Regions from separate parts of the Halomonas sp. MES3-P3E genome, predicted to be linked through region 1. Evidence: predicted binding sites of a transcription regulator. Region 1 holds the regulator's gene; each other region holds the start of a gene.

Evidence for each region. Region 1 encodes PhoB, which activates phosphate uptake and scavenging genes when phosphate is short. Its sites were predicted from a motif close to TGTCATANNNNTGTCANA; they were not measured.
Region 2: the regulator PhoB is predicted to act here: its motif matches at 2,524-2,541, upstream of phnC (phosphonate ABC transporter ATP-binding protein).
Region 3: the regulator PhoB is predicted to act here: its motif matches at 1,742-1,759, upstream of CXF87_RS00405 (inorganic diphosphatase).

The regions. Positions count from the first base shown of each region.
Region 1 covers NZ_PJBT01000182.1:148,815-153,106, reverse strand. Annotated here, with positions in the region: gene CXF87_RS13330 (chorismate--pyruvate lyase family protein) at 3-614, shown strand; gene ubiA (4-hydroxybenzoate octaprenyltransferase) at 650-1,540, shown strand; gene phoB (phosphate regulon transcriptional regulator PhoB) at 1,664-2,353, shown strand; gene phoR (phosphate regulon sensor histidine kinase PhoR) at 2,356-3,642, shown strand.
Region 2 covers NZ_PJBT01000022.1:14,646-18,937, reverse strand. Annotated here, with positions in the region: gene phnE (phosphonate ABC transporter, permease protein PhnE) at 1-736, opposite strand, end outside; gene phnD (phosphate/phosphite/phosphonate ABC transporter substrate-binding protein) at 746-1,615, opposite strand; gene phnC (phosphonate ABC transporter ATP-binding protein) at 1,612-2,457, opposite strand; gene CXF87_RS08350 (methyl-accepting chemotaxis protein) at 2,761-4,292, shown strand, end outside.
Region 3 covers NZ_PJBT01000001.1:82,457-86,748, forward strand. Annotated here, with positions in the region: gene CXF87_RS00400 (carbohydrate kinase family protein) at 1-894, shown strand, start outside; gene CXF87_RS00405 (inorganic diphosphatase) at 994-1,665, opposite strand; gene CXF87_RS00410 (FadR/GntR family transcriptional regulator) at 1,977-2,696, shown strand; gene dgoD (galactonate dehydratase) at 2,739-3,887, shown strand; gene CXF87_RS00420 (2-dehydro-3-deoxygalactonokinase) at 3,891-4,292, shown strand, end outside.

The DNA of each region.
Region 1 (4,292 bases):
TAGTGCTGCATGTTACACTAGCCGACTCGTTTATTGCCCTGGAGAACTTGGTGACGCCTGCAGCTTTTCGGCAAACTCCTCACTTTTCGCGCTGGCGCCCCGTTGATGCGGCGCGACCTGCCATGAGTACTTCCTGGTGGCAGTGGGTTGCCTCAACCGACTCATTAACCGCCCGTTTAATAGCCGCAGGAGGTGAAAAGCAGTTTCGCGTTCGGCTGCTACGCCAGGGCGTAGGCTGGCCGCGAGAGGATGAGGCACGGGCGTTGGGCATTGCTCCCAAACGCTACGCATGGCTGCGTGAAGTAGCGCTATGTTTAGATAATACACCGTGGGTGGTGGCGCGCTCCGTCGCCCCGCTTACTCAGTTAAAGGGCCAGCGTTTGGAAGGGTTAGGTGAGCGCTCGTTAGGCAGTTGGTTATTTCGTCAGCCAGGTTTAATTCGCGGGCCGCTTGAGGCCACCTCCCATCCCCCCTTATTTGCTTGTATGAACGGTATCGAAAGTGACTGTACCTGGGGCCGACGCTCGGTGTTTTATCACGGCGGGCTGTCGTTATTGGTGCAGGAGTATTTTTTGCGTGCGATGGCGGATGACCTTGATCTGCCATCGCGCTAGGCTAGCGCCTGCATCTTATTTTTCGTGAGGTAAGCATGGATCGTTCACTGTTGCGGCCGAAGGGATGGGCTCGCGTGGCAGATTTTATACAGCTGATGCGTTTGGATCGACCCATTGGCACGTGGCTGTTGATGTGGCCGACGCTTTGGGCGCTGTGGATTGCCGCTGAAGGGGTACCCGGCCGTGATGTACTGCTGATTTTTGTGGCCGGTGTTTACGTCATGCGCGCGGCTGGCTGCGTGGTGAACGATTATGCAGATCGCCATTTCGATGGCCATGTGAAACGCACTAAGCATCGCCCGCTCGCCACAGGTCGAATCAGCGAAACCGAGGCTCAATTGCTGTTTATTGGTTTGGTGGCCGCAGCGTTTATTCTGGTGCTACTGACTAATTGGTTTACGGTGCTGCTCTCGTTGGGCGGGGTATTTCTGGCAGTTATTTACCCGTTCATGAAGCGTTATACCCACTTTCCCCAGGTGGTGCTGGGGGCGGCATTCTCATGGGCAATTCCAATGGCCTTTGGCGCCGTGCTGGGCCATGTGCCGTTGGAAGCGTGGCTGCTTTTCTGTGCAAACGTGCTATGGACGGTGGCGTACGACACGCAATACGCCATGGTCGATCGCGACGATGATTTAAAAATTGGCATTAAATCGACAGCCGTGCTGTTTGGCGACGCGGATCGCCTGATAATCGGCCTACTCCAGGTAGCTACCCTGGGGTTACTGGCATGGGTAGGCTGGCGGGTCGGGTTAGGTGGGTTCTTTTGGCTAGGGCTCGCTGCAATGGCGGCAACTTTCCTGCATCAGCAGCGCTTAATTCGTTATCAGGAGCGGGATCCCTGTTTCCAGGCGTTTCTGAATAATCACTGGTCGGGGCTGCTGATTTTTGCTGGTATTGCGCTAAGTTGGTGGCCTGCGGCGGGTTAGTAACTGCCATTGTCATGTAACTGTCATCAAGTCATGGTGTTATCGTCACTGACATGTCATTGAACTGTTTTCTTTGAACTGTTTTCTTTGAACTGGCTTTTTTGCACACCGTGAGGCTCTGGTATGACCGCCAAAACCGTTCTGATTGTCGATGATGAATCGTCGATTCGCGAGATGATCGCGGTAGCGCTGGAAATGGCTGACTACCGTGTGCTCGAAGCAGATAACGCCCAGGATGCTCATGCCATGGTGGTTGACCACCAACCTGATTTATTGCTGCTTGACTGGATGATGCCTGGCACCAGCGGTATTGAACTGGCTAGGCGGTTGAAGCGCGAAGAAGCCACCGCCGAGATCCCCATTATTATGCTCACCGCTAAAGGCGAAGAGGATAATAAGATCCAAGGGCTTGAAGCCGGTGCCGATGACTATATCACCAAGCCCTTTTCGCCCCGCGAATTGGTGGCACGGTTAAAAGCAGTGCTGCGCCGCGCGACGCCGCGTGGCGTTGAAGATCCGATTGAGATTAATGGCCTGCTGCTTGATCCGGTAAGTCACCGGGTAAGCGCACACGGCAAAGCGTTGGAAATGGGGCCGACCGAGTATCGTCTTCTGCAGTTTTTTATGACCCATCAAGAGCGCGCTTACACACGTAGCCAACTGCTTGACCAAGTATGGGGTGGTAATGTGTATGTCGAAGAGCGTACGGTCGATGTGCATATTCGACGCTTACGAAAAGCGCTGGGCGATGTGCATCAAAACCTGATTCAAACGGTTCGGGGTACCGGATACCGTTTCTCTGCACGGGTGTAAATGTGCGCCTATGGAGCCGTGAACTGTGGCGTCTAGCGTGGCTGGCCACACTGGGTACTTGCTTAGGCTGGTTATTGGGCTCAGCAGGGCTAGGGCTTGCGGCAGGGCTTGCAGTATGTCTGTTTTATCACTTGCGGCAGCTACGCAAACTTTATTTATGGCTAACCCTACATCCTCACGATGAGCCGCCTGCCGCTCACGGTATGTGGGGTGAATTGTTTGATCGTTTATACCGCTATCAGAAAAGCCAGCGTATAACGCAAAGTCGGCTGCGCGCTACCTTGGCCCGTATTCAAGAGTCGTCTGAAGCGATGCGCGACAGTGTGGTCATGCTCGACCGCCACGGTGATCTGGAGTGGTGGAACAGCGCTGCAACGAACATGCTGGGGCTACAAACTGCCCATGATCGTGGTCAGCACATTACCAACCTACTGCGTGAGCCAAGCTTCATCCGCTACTTTAACGCGCGAGAGTATGGCGAGCCGCTAACGCTGACATCGCCGATTGACGAGCGTCGAATCCTGCAGTATCAAATTACCCTGTACGGCGACGATGAACGGCTGGTAATGGCTCGGGATATCACGCGCTTGCACCGCCTGGAACAGATGCGGCGCGACTTTGTTGCCAACGTCTCTCACGAGCTGCGCACGCCGCTAACCGTCCTTTCCGGCTATCTGGAAACCTACAGCGATATTGCTGACCAGTTGCCTCCGCGTTTGGGTAAAAGCATCAACCAGATGCAGGAACAGACGCAGCGAATGCAAAATCTGGTCAATGATCTATTGCTGCTCTCCCGGTTGGAAATCGACCAGGGTGGGAAAGATCACCATCCGCTGTCGCTAGGGCCTTTGCTACAAAGCATTTGTGATGATGCGCTGGCGCTGTCGAATCAGCGCCATACCATTACTGTCGCGCTTGAAAGCGATGCACGCCTGCTGGGTAGTGAACAGGAAATTCGTAGCGCCATCTCTAACCTCGCCTTCAATGCCGTTCGCTATACGCCAGCAGGTAGCCACATCACCTTACGTTGGAAATCTAGCGCGACTGGCGGCGGCTGTATTGATGTGGAAGACAATGGTGAAGGCATCGATCCCGTCCATATTCCCCGACTAACCGAACGTTTTTACCGTGTCGATAAAGGCCGTAGCACCGCAACTGGCGGCACTGGCTTAGGCTTGGCGATCGTTAAGCACGTACTATTACGCCACGATGCGCAATTACAGATTGAATCCCACCCGGGTAAAGGGGCGCTTTTTCGCTGCTCATTTCCCGCTTCACGTCTTGTATAGGTCTCATTAAGCGACCTCTCACACAATACCTGTAAAAGTGTGCAATATTGGCATGTAAAATTGGTAAGAGTTTACTCATGTGCCATTTTTATACAGTTTTTAGGCCTGGTATTCCGATGTTAACAGAGTGCTTTATCTTGATTTTTTTTATTAAGCTGTTGATTTCATGTGTTTTAATTTTTTTGTTGAGTTTTTGGCATGCTAGCTGCAATATTAAAAACAGGTAAGGACGTATTGATAGGTTAGATAAACATTGTACTGACGATATGACGAAGAGTTTGTATCTGTAAAAAGGATCGGTAAAAAATAGCAGTAGCGGACTAATCATTAATTATCTTTTTAGATATCAAAGAATGCCCTTTCAACGGATGAAAGGTAGATTGACAGGATGTTACAAAGGCAAGGATGCTTTTTAGGTTCAAGGATGAATCGTTAGGAAATCAAACGTTAGTCAGGGTTAATTCCAAGGTTGGAGTCCCGCACAAGGAGTGGAAGCTAACGTTAGTTATTACCTATAGCCTATTCTGATATCGGGCCTCGCTAGTCGGGGCCTAATTTTTTTGCTGCCTGCTTTTTTGTAAGCTTATAATACTTACTTCTACATTGTTTTATTTTTACTCCTCCATCTCTTTTTGTATTTATGTAATGGG
Region 2 (4,292 bases), on a different contig from region 1:
GCATGACGCGTAAAGAGCCCATTAGCTCGAAGCCGATCCCGCCGGCCCCCACCATGCCCATGACCGTCGAGGCGCGAAAATTGTATTCCCAGCGATAGATGGAGACATCGGCAAACTGCGGAAGAACCTGCGGCAGCACCGCGTGCCAGTGAACCTGTAAGCGAGTCGCGCCAGCGGCATTGGCGGCTTCCACTGGGGCTGGGTCGACATGCTCAATCGCTTCGGCAAAGAATTTACCCACCATGCCGATGGAATGAAGACCGAGCGCTAGCACGCCCGGCAAGGCGCCAAAACCCACTGCCGCAACGAAGATAATGCCCATAATCAACTCGGGCACCGAGCGCAGAGCGTTTAGTAACGTGCGGGTCACGTGGAAGACCACGGGATGGGGCGAGGTATTGCGAGCGGCCAGGAACGCCAGGGGCACGGAAACGATGACCGCTATCGACGTGCCAGCAATGCTCATAGCGAGCGTATCGACCAGCGGAGACATCCAATCCCTGGCATTGGTGAAATCGGGCGGTAGCGATTCACCCAGCAGGGTGGCGATGGCAGGAACCCCGTTGGCTAGGGTGCGAAAATCCAGCAAGTCCACGTACCAACTCGCCAGGAGAACCACTGCCAGTAACGAGCCCACTTGGAAGAGCTTACTCCGCCAGCCGCGCGCGTGTTCGGCCAGCACCGCGTCAGGAGAGAATGATGAAAGGGCCGGCGGATCCGTTTTGGTCTGATTCATAATGCCCCCTTACATCTTGGCGAAGTCAAGGTCGAGCAGACTACCCATTTCCCGGATCACATCGTAATCGGCGTCAGTGATAACGGCGAAACCTTCGGCTTTTAGGTTGCTCAGGATTTCTTCATCATCAATGCTAATGAAAGCGTCTTGTATCTCCTGCTTGAGTTCCGGGTTCAAGTTGGAACGCATCGCCCAGGGGTACTGCGGATACTCCCCACTGTGACCCAACACCCTAACCTTGCTGCGATCTATCAGGCCGCGGTCCATCACATGTTCAAAGATTACTTCCGATAGTCCCCCAGCATCTGCATTACCATTGGCAACGTTCACCGCCACGGCATCATGGGAGCCAACGAAATGGGCTTCATAGTCCTCTCCTGCTTCCAAACCAGCCGATTCAAGCAACACGGTTTTGGGAATCAGGTGGCTTGAAGTGGAGGCTCGGTCGCCATAAGCCATCTTCATGCCCTCGATATCGGCATAGGACTCAATGCCGGAATCGACATTGGCAATGATGATGGAGCGGTAGGTGGGCTTGCCATCCACAATCATGGCCGCAAAGGGCTCGATCTCGCTTTTGCTTTTTGCCATCACATAGGAGAGGGGCCCGAAGTAGGCGAGGTCGATGCGACCAAAGCGCATAGCTTCGATCATGGAGGAATAATCTGTAGTGACGATTAGCTCAATTTCTTTGCCAAGCGTGCTTTCAAGATAGTCTTTCAATGGCTGGTTGCGTTTGATCAGTTCGGAGGCATTTTCATCGGGGAGTAGCGCGACTTTTAACAGATCCGGATTTGGATCAGCGTCCGCCGCCATGGCTGGCATCACAATTCCAATCATAAGACAGATGGCGAAGAAAAAGCTGAATAGCGGTTTCATTGGGCAATCTCCAGTTTTATCGGGGAAGGATGTGTAGATGAAAGGTTGGGTTCAGGGGTGTCAGCGGCTTCGGACGCAGTCCCTTTCGCACCGTGGTAGATCTCATTAAGGTGGCATTGCTTTAGCTGGGAGGGGGCCGCATCGAAAACGATCTGGGCATTCGCTAAACCGATAATGCGGTCAGCGAACCGCTGGGCGTATTCCAGCTGGTGCAGTGAAATAATGGCGGTAATACCATCTTCACGGCATATGTCTCGCAGTAACGTTAGCACTCGCTCAGACGTGGCTGGGTCAAGGCTGGCCACTGGCTCGTCCGCCAAGATCATGGCGGGCTGCTGCGCCAAGGCACGAGCAATACCCACGCGCTGCTGCTGCCCTCCGGAAAGCTGATCGACCCTGGTAAGCGCCTTCTCAGCCAGGCCTACGCGATCCAGGCAGTGCAGGGCAAGCTCCTGTTCCTGCCTGGGTAGCGGAAACAAACTGCGCCAGGTGCTGTGGTAAGCAAGCCGACCCGTCAGCACATTCTGGAGCGCAGTGTGGCGTTCAATGAGCTGATGGTGCTGGAAAACCATGGCGGTTTTGCACCGATGGCGGCGTACCGTAGTAATGGTTTCGAGCGCACCTAGTTCGGCCGAGATCACTTTGCCGGTGCTGGGCCGCACCAAGTGGTTGAGGGAGCGCAGTAACGTAGATTTACCTGCACCGGAAAGACCGAGTAGAACCGTAAACTCGCCTTTGTGGAAATCAACGGTGGTGGGTCGAAGTGCGAGAACATTCCCAGGATATGTCACCCCCATTTTCTCGATGCGGAGCATTAAGTCAGAGGATTGAACAGGCTCCATTGGATCACCTTCTGCAATGTATAAGCTCACTTTATTGTGACTTACAATGCAACGTTAGCGCTCCTAGGTGACAAAGCTGTGTCATGCAGATGATAAGTTAATGACCATCAAAGGGGTGGGTAGCATGTAATGACATAAGAAATTGGCGATTTATAAATTTAAAAAAATTAAACTTTTATTTGCGCGTGCCGATAATGCATCAACGTTACTCGTAATATGCGCTTTTACCTGAGCGCATGCGGTTACTGAGATTGCTTCCACCTACCCAATGCAGCGCGCTGCGGGCTTTCACGAGACCTTCCCATGCTACTTCTAAATCGAAGCGTTAAACTGCGGCTAGCCGTAAGTTTAGGCGCGTGCATCCTGATGTTAATCGTCGTCGGTATTATCGGTCTTTCCAGTCTCAGCAAAACCAACGATGCCCTCAATAGGACTTATGAGGGGAACGTGCTCACCTTGGGTAGTCTTATTAAGGTCAACCAAGCACTGCTCGGCAACCGGGTAAAAGTGACGGCCGAACAGCGTGATCGGAATCCAGCATCTGCCATCACGACGCAACAAGAGGTCGCGGAGAACGACGCTATTATCGACGCCGCCTGGAGTGATTACTTCCCTGAGCGTGTTTCTGATGATCAGGAGCGTGCGATAGCCGAAGAGTTCATTGTGTCTCTCGCCAGTTTGCGCGCTGGTATCGACGAGATTAACGCGGCAATGATCGGCAATGATTATGATGCCGCAAGAGAGATTGCCACCACCACGCTACGTGCTGAATACCCTAAAGTGCTCACAGCGATTCAGGGCCTCATCGACCGTAACAGCACGCAAGCCGCCGCCAATAACCAGCAGTCAGCAAGCGACTATGTTTGGACGCGCAACTTCGTTATCGGCGTTATGGTGGCGGCAATCATCTTCGGCATCCTGCTCTCAATGTGGTTGATTCGCGGCATCATGACGCCGCTGGGCAAGGCGCAAGCACTCGCCAATGCCATGGCTGAAGGCAGGCTCGATAACAACGTCGACGCTTCAGCCAAGGACGAGTTTGGCGTGATGCTCAGGGCGTTAAAGAGCATGGAAACCAAGTTCTCGCAGGTGGTCATGTCCGTTCGTAATAACGCCGAGTCCGTGAATGTCGCCGCCGATGAAATCGTGCTAGGCACCGACGATCTCAGCCGCCGTACTCAGGAGCAGGCCTCAAATATCGAAGAGACCGCGGCCTCGATGGACGAAATCACCTCGACCGTGCGTCAGAATGCAGACAACGCTTCCGAAGCAGACAAGCTCGTGCACGAAGTCAGCCAGCAAGCCAACGCCGGGGGCGAGATCGCAGGTCAAGCCGTCAAAGCGATGGAAGGTATCAATGCCTCAAGCCGCAAGATTGCCGGTATCGTCGGCTTGATCGATGAAATCGCCTTCCAGACGAATCTGCTGGCGCTGAACGCTTCAGTGGAAGCCGCCCGCGCGGGCGAGCAAGGGCGTGGCTTTGCGGTGGTGGCCAACGAAGTACGTAACCTGGCAGGGCGCAGTGCTGATGCCGCGAAAGACATCAAGAAACTCGTCGAGGACAGTATCGGCCAAGTCGATACCGGCTCGAACCTGGTCAACCAAGCAGGCAAGTCGCTTGAAGGTATCGTTCATGGCGTTAAGCGTGTTTCGGTGTTGATGGGTGAGATTGCCACCGCCAGCCGAGAGCAGGCCCAAGGCATTGATCAGGTCAATACCGCTGTCTCGCAAATGGACAGTGTCACCCAGCAGAACGCGAGTTTGGTGGAAGAGTCCAGCGCGGCAGGGCGTTCACTGCAAAGCCAAGCAGAGTCGTTGTTGAACGAGGTGTCGTT
Region 3 (4,292 bases), on a different contig from region 1:
GATGCACAGGAAACCTTTACGCCCTACGCCGGTGGTGCTCCCGCTAATGTGGCGGTCGCCTGCGCTCGTTTAGGCGTACCCAGCCAGTTTCTAGGCATGGTGGGCGACGATACGTTTGGGCACTTCATCGTGCGCGAACTCAACAGTCACGGCGTCGACACCAGCGGCGTGGTATTTACCCGAGAAGCCCGCACAGCGCTGGCGTTTGTTTCCCGGGATGACGTGGGCGAGCGCACTTTTGATTTTTATCGCCCACCCGCGGCTGATCTGCTTTATCGTCTTGAGCACCTACCCCACGGTGTCTTTGAGAACCCCGCTATTTTACACCTGTGTAGCAACAGCCTGACTGACCCTGAGATTGCCGATGTCACCTTGGCAATGGCCACCATGGCCAAACGGGCAGGTTGCCTGGTCAGCGTAGACGCCAACCTGCGTCACAATTTATGGCCCGGTGGCGAAGCGGATGCCAGCTTAGTCACGCAGCTGCTAGACGGCGCTGAGCTGCTCAAGCTCTCCCAGGAAGAGCTCGACTACTTGCGTGCCGACCACCCTGCGGAGTCGTGGCTTTCAGAGCGGCTAGCGGCAGGGGTAAAAGTTATCTTAATCACCGACGGCCCCAACGATGTCGTACTCAAAGGCGTCGGTATCGACCAGCGCATCACACCACCCAAGGTTGAAGCAGTCGATACCACCGCGGGTGGCGACGCTTTCATTGGCGGGCTGCTGGCGGAACTCTCGGCCCACGGCATCAATGAGAACTGGCACAACGATGCCGACTTTCTTCGTCGCGCAGTGGATACCGCCTGCCACTGCGGTGCCCACGCGGTCACTCGGCCAGGTGCCTACGCAGCGCTGCCAACGTATAGGGATATCGAGGCGATCCGGAACACTTAACACTGGCCAGTAAGGTTGGCTTGTTTGATCAGCGAGTTTGGTGACCGCCAGAGCGGTCACCAATGTTAGTTGGGCATGTCAATTACTGTGATTTGAATACTATTGCATCGCTGCGAAGTTTTCAGCTGCGGCTTCTAGCACCGCCCTTGCCGATTCTGCATCGTCAAATCCAAGCCCTTCCATCCCGCCATCAGGCCCTTTGTAATTGGCAAACCATAGATCAATGATCTGACTGACACCTGGGTACTCGCTATCCAACTGCGCCATGCTTTCAATGTGTGCAAAAGGTGAATCCTGGGTGAGAACGGCAATTAGCTTGTCATCTTGCTCGCCGCCATCCAGCATTTTCAGTACACCGATCACGTTCACGTCGACAATTTCACCACGAGGAACGGCTTGACCCAAAACGATCACGTCGAGCGGATCCCCATCACCGCCCAACTCTTTTGGCAGAGCCGTGCCTGGAATAGCGCCATAATTACCGGGATACCCCAGATAACTCACCACGCGCGGCTCACCGTCTTTATATTCCCAATAAACCGCTTTGGGATCATCTTTACTGACTTCCCATTTCGCCGATGTACCCGTTGGTATTTCAACAATAGCCCTTACCGAGCCATCTGCATTGATGGCATCCATAGTCATCAAGTCGTCATCACCTACAATTGTGAACTCATCTGCTGCGTTCATGTTTTGGGCAATGGGCGTAGTGTCAGAAAACGCCAATCCGCCTAGCACCTCAGCCTGAGCAGCAGACGCTAAAGCCGTCATACACGCGACACCTGTGAGTAATAGTTTTTTCCGCATCATGTTCTCCATTGGTTATTGAGATACGTTAGCGAGGAGAAATGACGGAGTAATGACAGTCTGAAGTTGGCATTTCTTACTTTTCAAAATTGGATGCTACGCCACGGCATCCCCACGAGTCGTTAGTCACTGGCCCACATCTGTTGCAAACCGGTGTGGGCTTTTTTGATTGGGTAAGGCGTCACCGGCTATCTAAAGACTCTTATGGCATGACTTGTTTAAATGTCAGACATTTACTAGACTAAGATTCATCCAATAAAAAATAAGAGATAAACATGACGCTGGACGCTCTACCGCCCCACCAGGGGGGCGCTGAACAGTTAGCGCGCCTACTCGCCCAGGCGCTGCTGACAGGCCATTGGCAGCCGGGTGCTACCTTCCCCCGCGAGCTTGATATCAGCAAACACTTTGCGGTGAGCCGCAATCAGGTGCGCAATGCGCTAACCAGCCTCTCCGCGGCAGGGCTACTGGAACGTACGGCGGGTAGGGGCACGCTGGTGCGAGAAATGGGCGACTGGCACCTGCTTGACCCGCTGATGAGCGAGTGGATGACCGGCCTGGTCAATCTTGACCCTCAGCTGGTACGGGCTATTTACGCCTTTCGTTTTTCTGCCGAACCAGTAGTCGCCGGGCTCGCCGCCCAGGCCGCTGAAGCTGAAGACCTCGAACGCTTGGAGCGCGCCTTTGCGGGTATGGAAAACACCGCAGGCAGCGTTGATGCGCGCGATGAGCATGCGGAATACGACGTTGCCTTTCACGATGCCACCTATCGCGCTAGTCACAATTTAGTCTGGCGACAAATGGGGCATTTACTGCGCCCATCTATCATGGCGTTGATTCATGGCTCTCAACACCGTACTGACACCTTGGACGACAGCCTCGCCCGCCATCGTCAAGTACTTGACGCTATTCGCCATCGCGATGCCAGCGCTGCAGAAACCGCCGCCAGAGAAGTGCTGCGCCGCACCGCCATTGACCTTGGCATTGTTAGCTAACATTACTCACTAAATATTTCCTATCCAAAAGGATGACCGGACATGAAAATTACCAAGCTCAAGACCTGGCAAGTTCCTCCGCGCTGGCTGTTTCTCAAAATCGAGACTGACGAAGGCTGCTACGGTTGGGGCGAGCCGGTGATTGAAGGCCGCGCCGCAACCGTTGAAGCCGCCGTGCACGAGCTTTCCGACTACCTAATCGGCCAGGACCCGCACCGAATCGAACACCTCTGGAACATCATGTATCGCGCCGGATTCTACCGCGGTGGCCCTATTCTGATGAGTGCGATTGCCGGTATTGACCAGGCGCTATGGGACCTTAAAGGTCGCGACCTGGGTGTGCCCGTTCACCAGCTGTTAGGCGGTGCCGTGCGCGACAAAATGCGTATGTACGCATGGACCGGCGGCGATCGACCAAGCGACGTGGGCGCTGGCGCCAAAGCGCTGGTCGAAAAAGGCTTTACGGCTTTCAAAATGAACGGCACCCCCGAGATGCAGATCGTCGACTCCCATCGCAAGATTGATGAAGCAGTAGCACGAGTCGCGGAAGCGCGAAACGCCGTGGGCCCGGATGTTGGCATTGGGATCGACTTTCATGGCCGTGTGCATCGGCCAATGGCCAAAGCACTGCTGCGCGAGCTGGAGCCTTTTCACCCGATGTTCGTGGAAGAGCCGGTCGCCCCGGAGCACTTGCCTTGCCTGAAGGATATTGCCGGTGGCCTGGGTTACCCGCTAGCCACCGGGGAACGGCTGCACACCCGCTTTCAGTTCCGCGACCTACTGGCCGACGGCATGATCGACATTATTCAGCCCGACATTTCCCACTGCGGCGGGATCAGCGAGGGGCTAAAGATCAACGCCCTGGCATCGGCCTACGATGTCGCCCTGGCACCCCATTGCCCGCTCGGTCCGTTAACGCTGGCCGCATCGCTACAGCTGGATGCAGTCAGCCACAACGCCTTTATTCAAGAGCAGAGCATGGGCATCCACTACAACCAGGGCAACGACGTTCTCGACTACTTGGTCGATAAATCGCCGCTCGCCATTGAAGACGGTTTCTGCGCCATTCCCCAAGGCCCAGGGCTTGGCGTCGAGATCAACGAAGAGTTCGTTGAGGAGCGCGCCAAAGTGGGGCACCGCTGGCGTAACCCGGTTTGGACGCATGAAGACGGTTCAATTGCGGAGTGGTAAGCCATGGAATCAAGCGCGATGCGTGAAACGACTGAAATAGCATATCAGTTGGCCTGGATTGCCGTGGACTGGGGCTCTAGCAACCTGCGCGCCTGGGGTCTGGATCAACACGACCAGGTAATTGCCCAAGCCAGCAGCGACAAGGGCATGCTATCGCTTAAAGCCGATGAGTATGCAGCCGAGCTGCTACGGTTAGTGGGTGATTGGCTGCCTGCCTCCGGCCAGACGGATGTGATGGTTTGTGGGATGGCGGGCGCCCGTCAGGGCTGGCTGGAAGCCGCCTACCTGCCCGTGCCAACGCGGCTCGATCAACTCAGCCAGGGTGCGGTGACGCCAACGCTTACGGGCAGCCAGCTGCACGTTTATCTGCTGCCTGGTTTAAGCCAAACCCGCAGCGCGACAAAA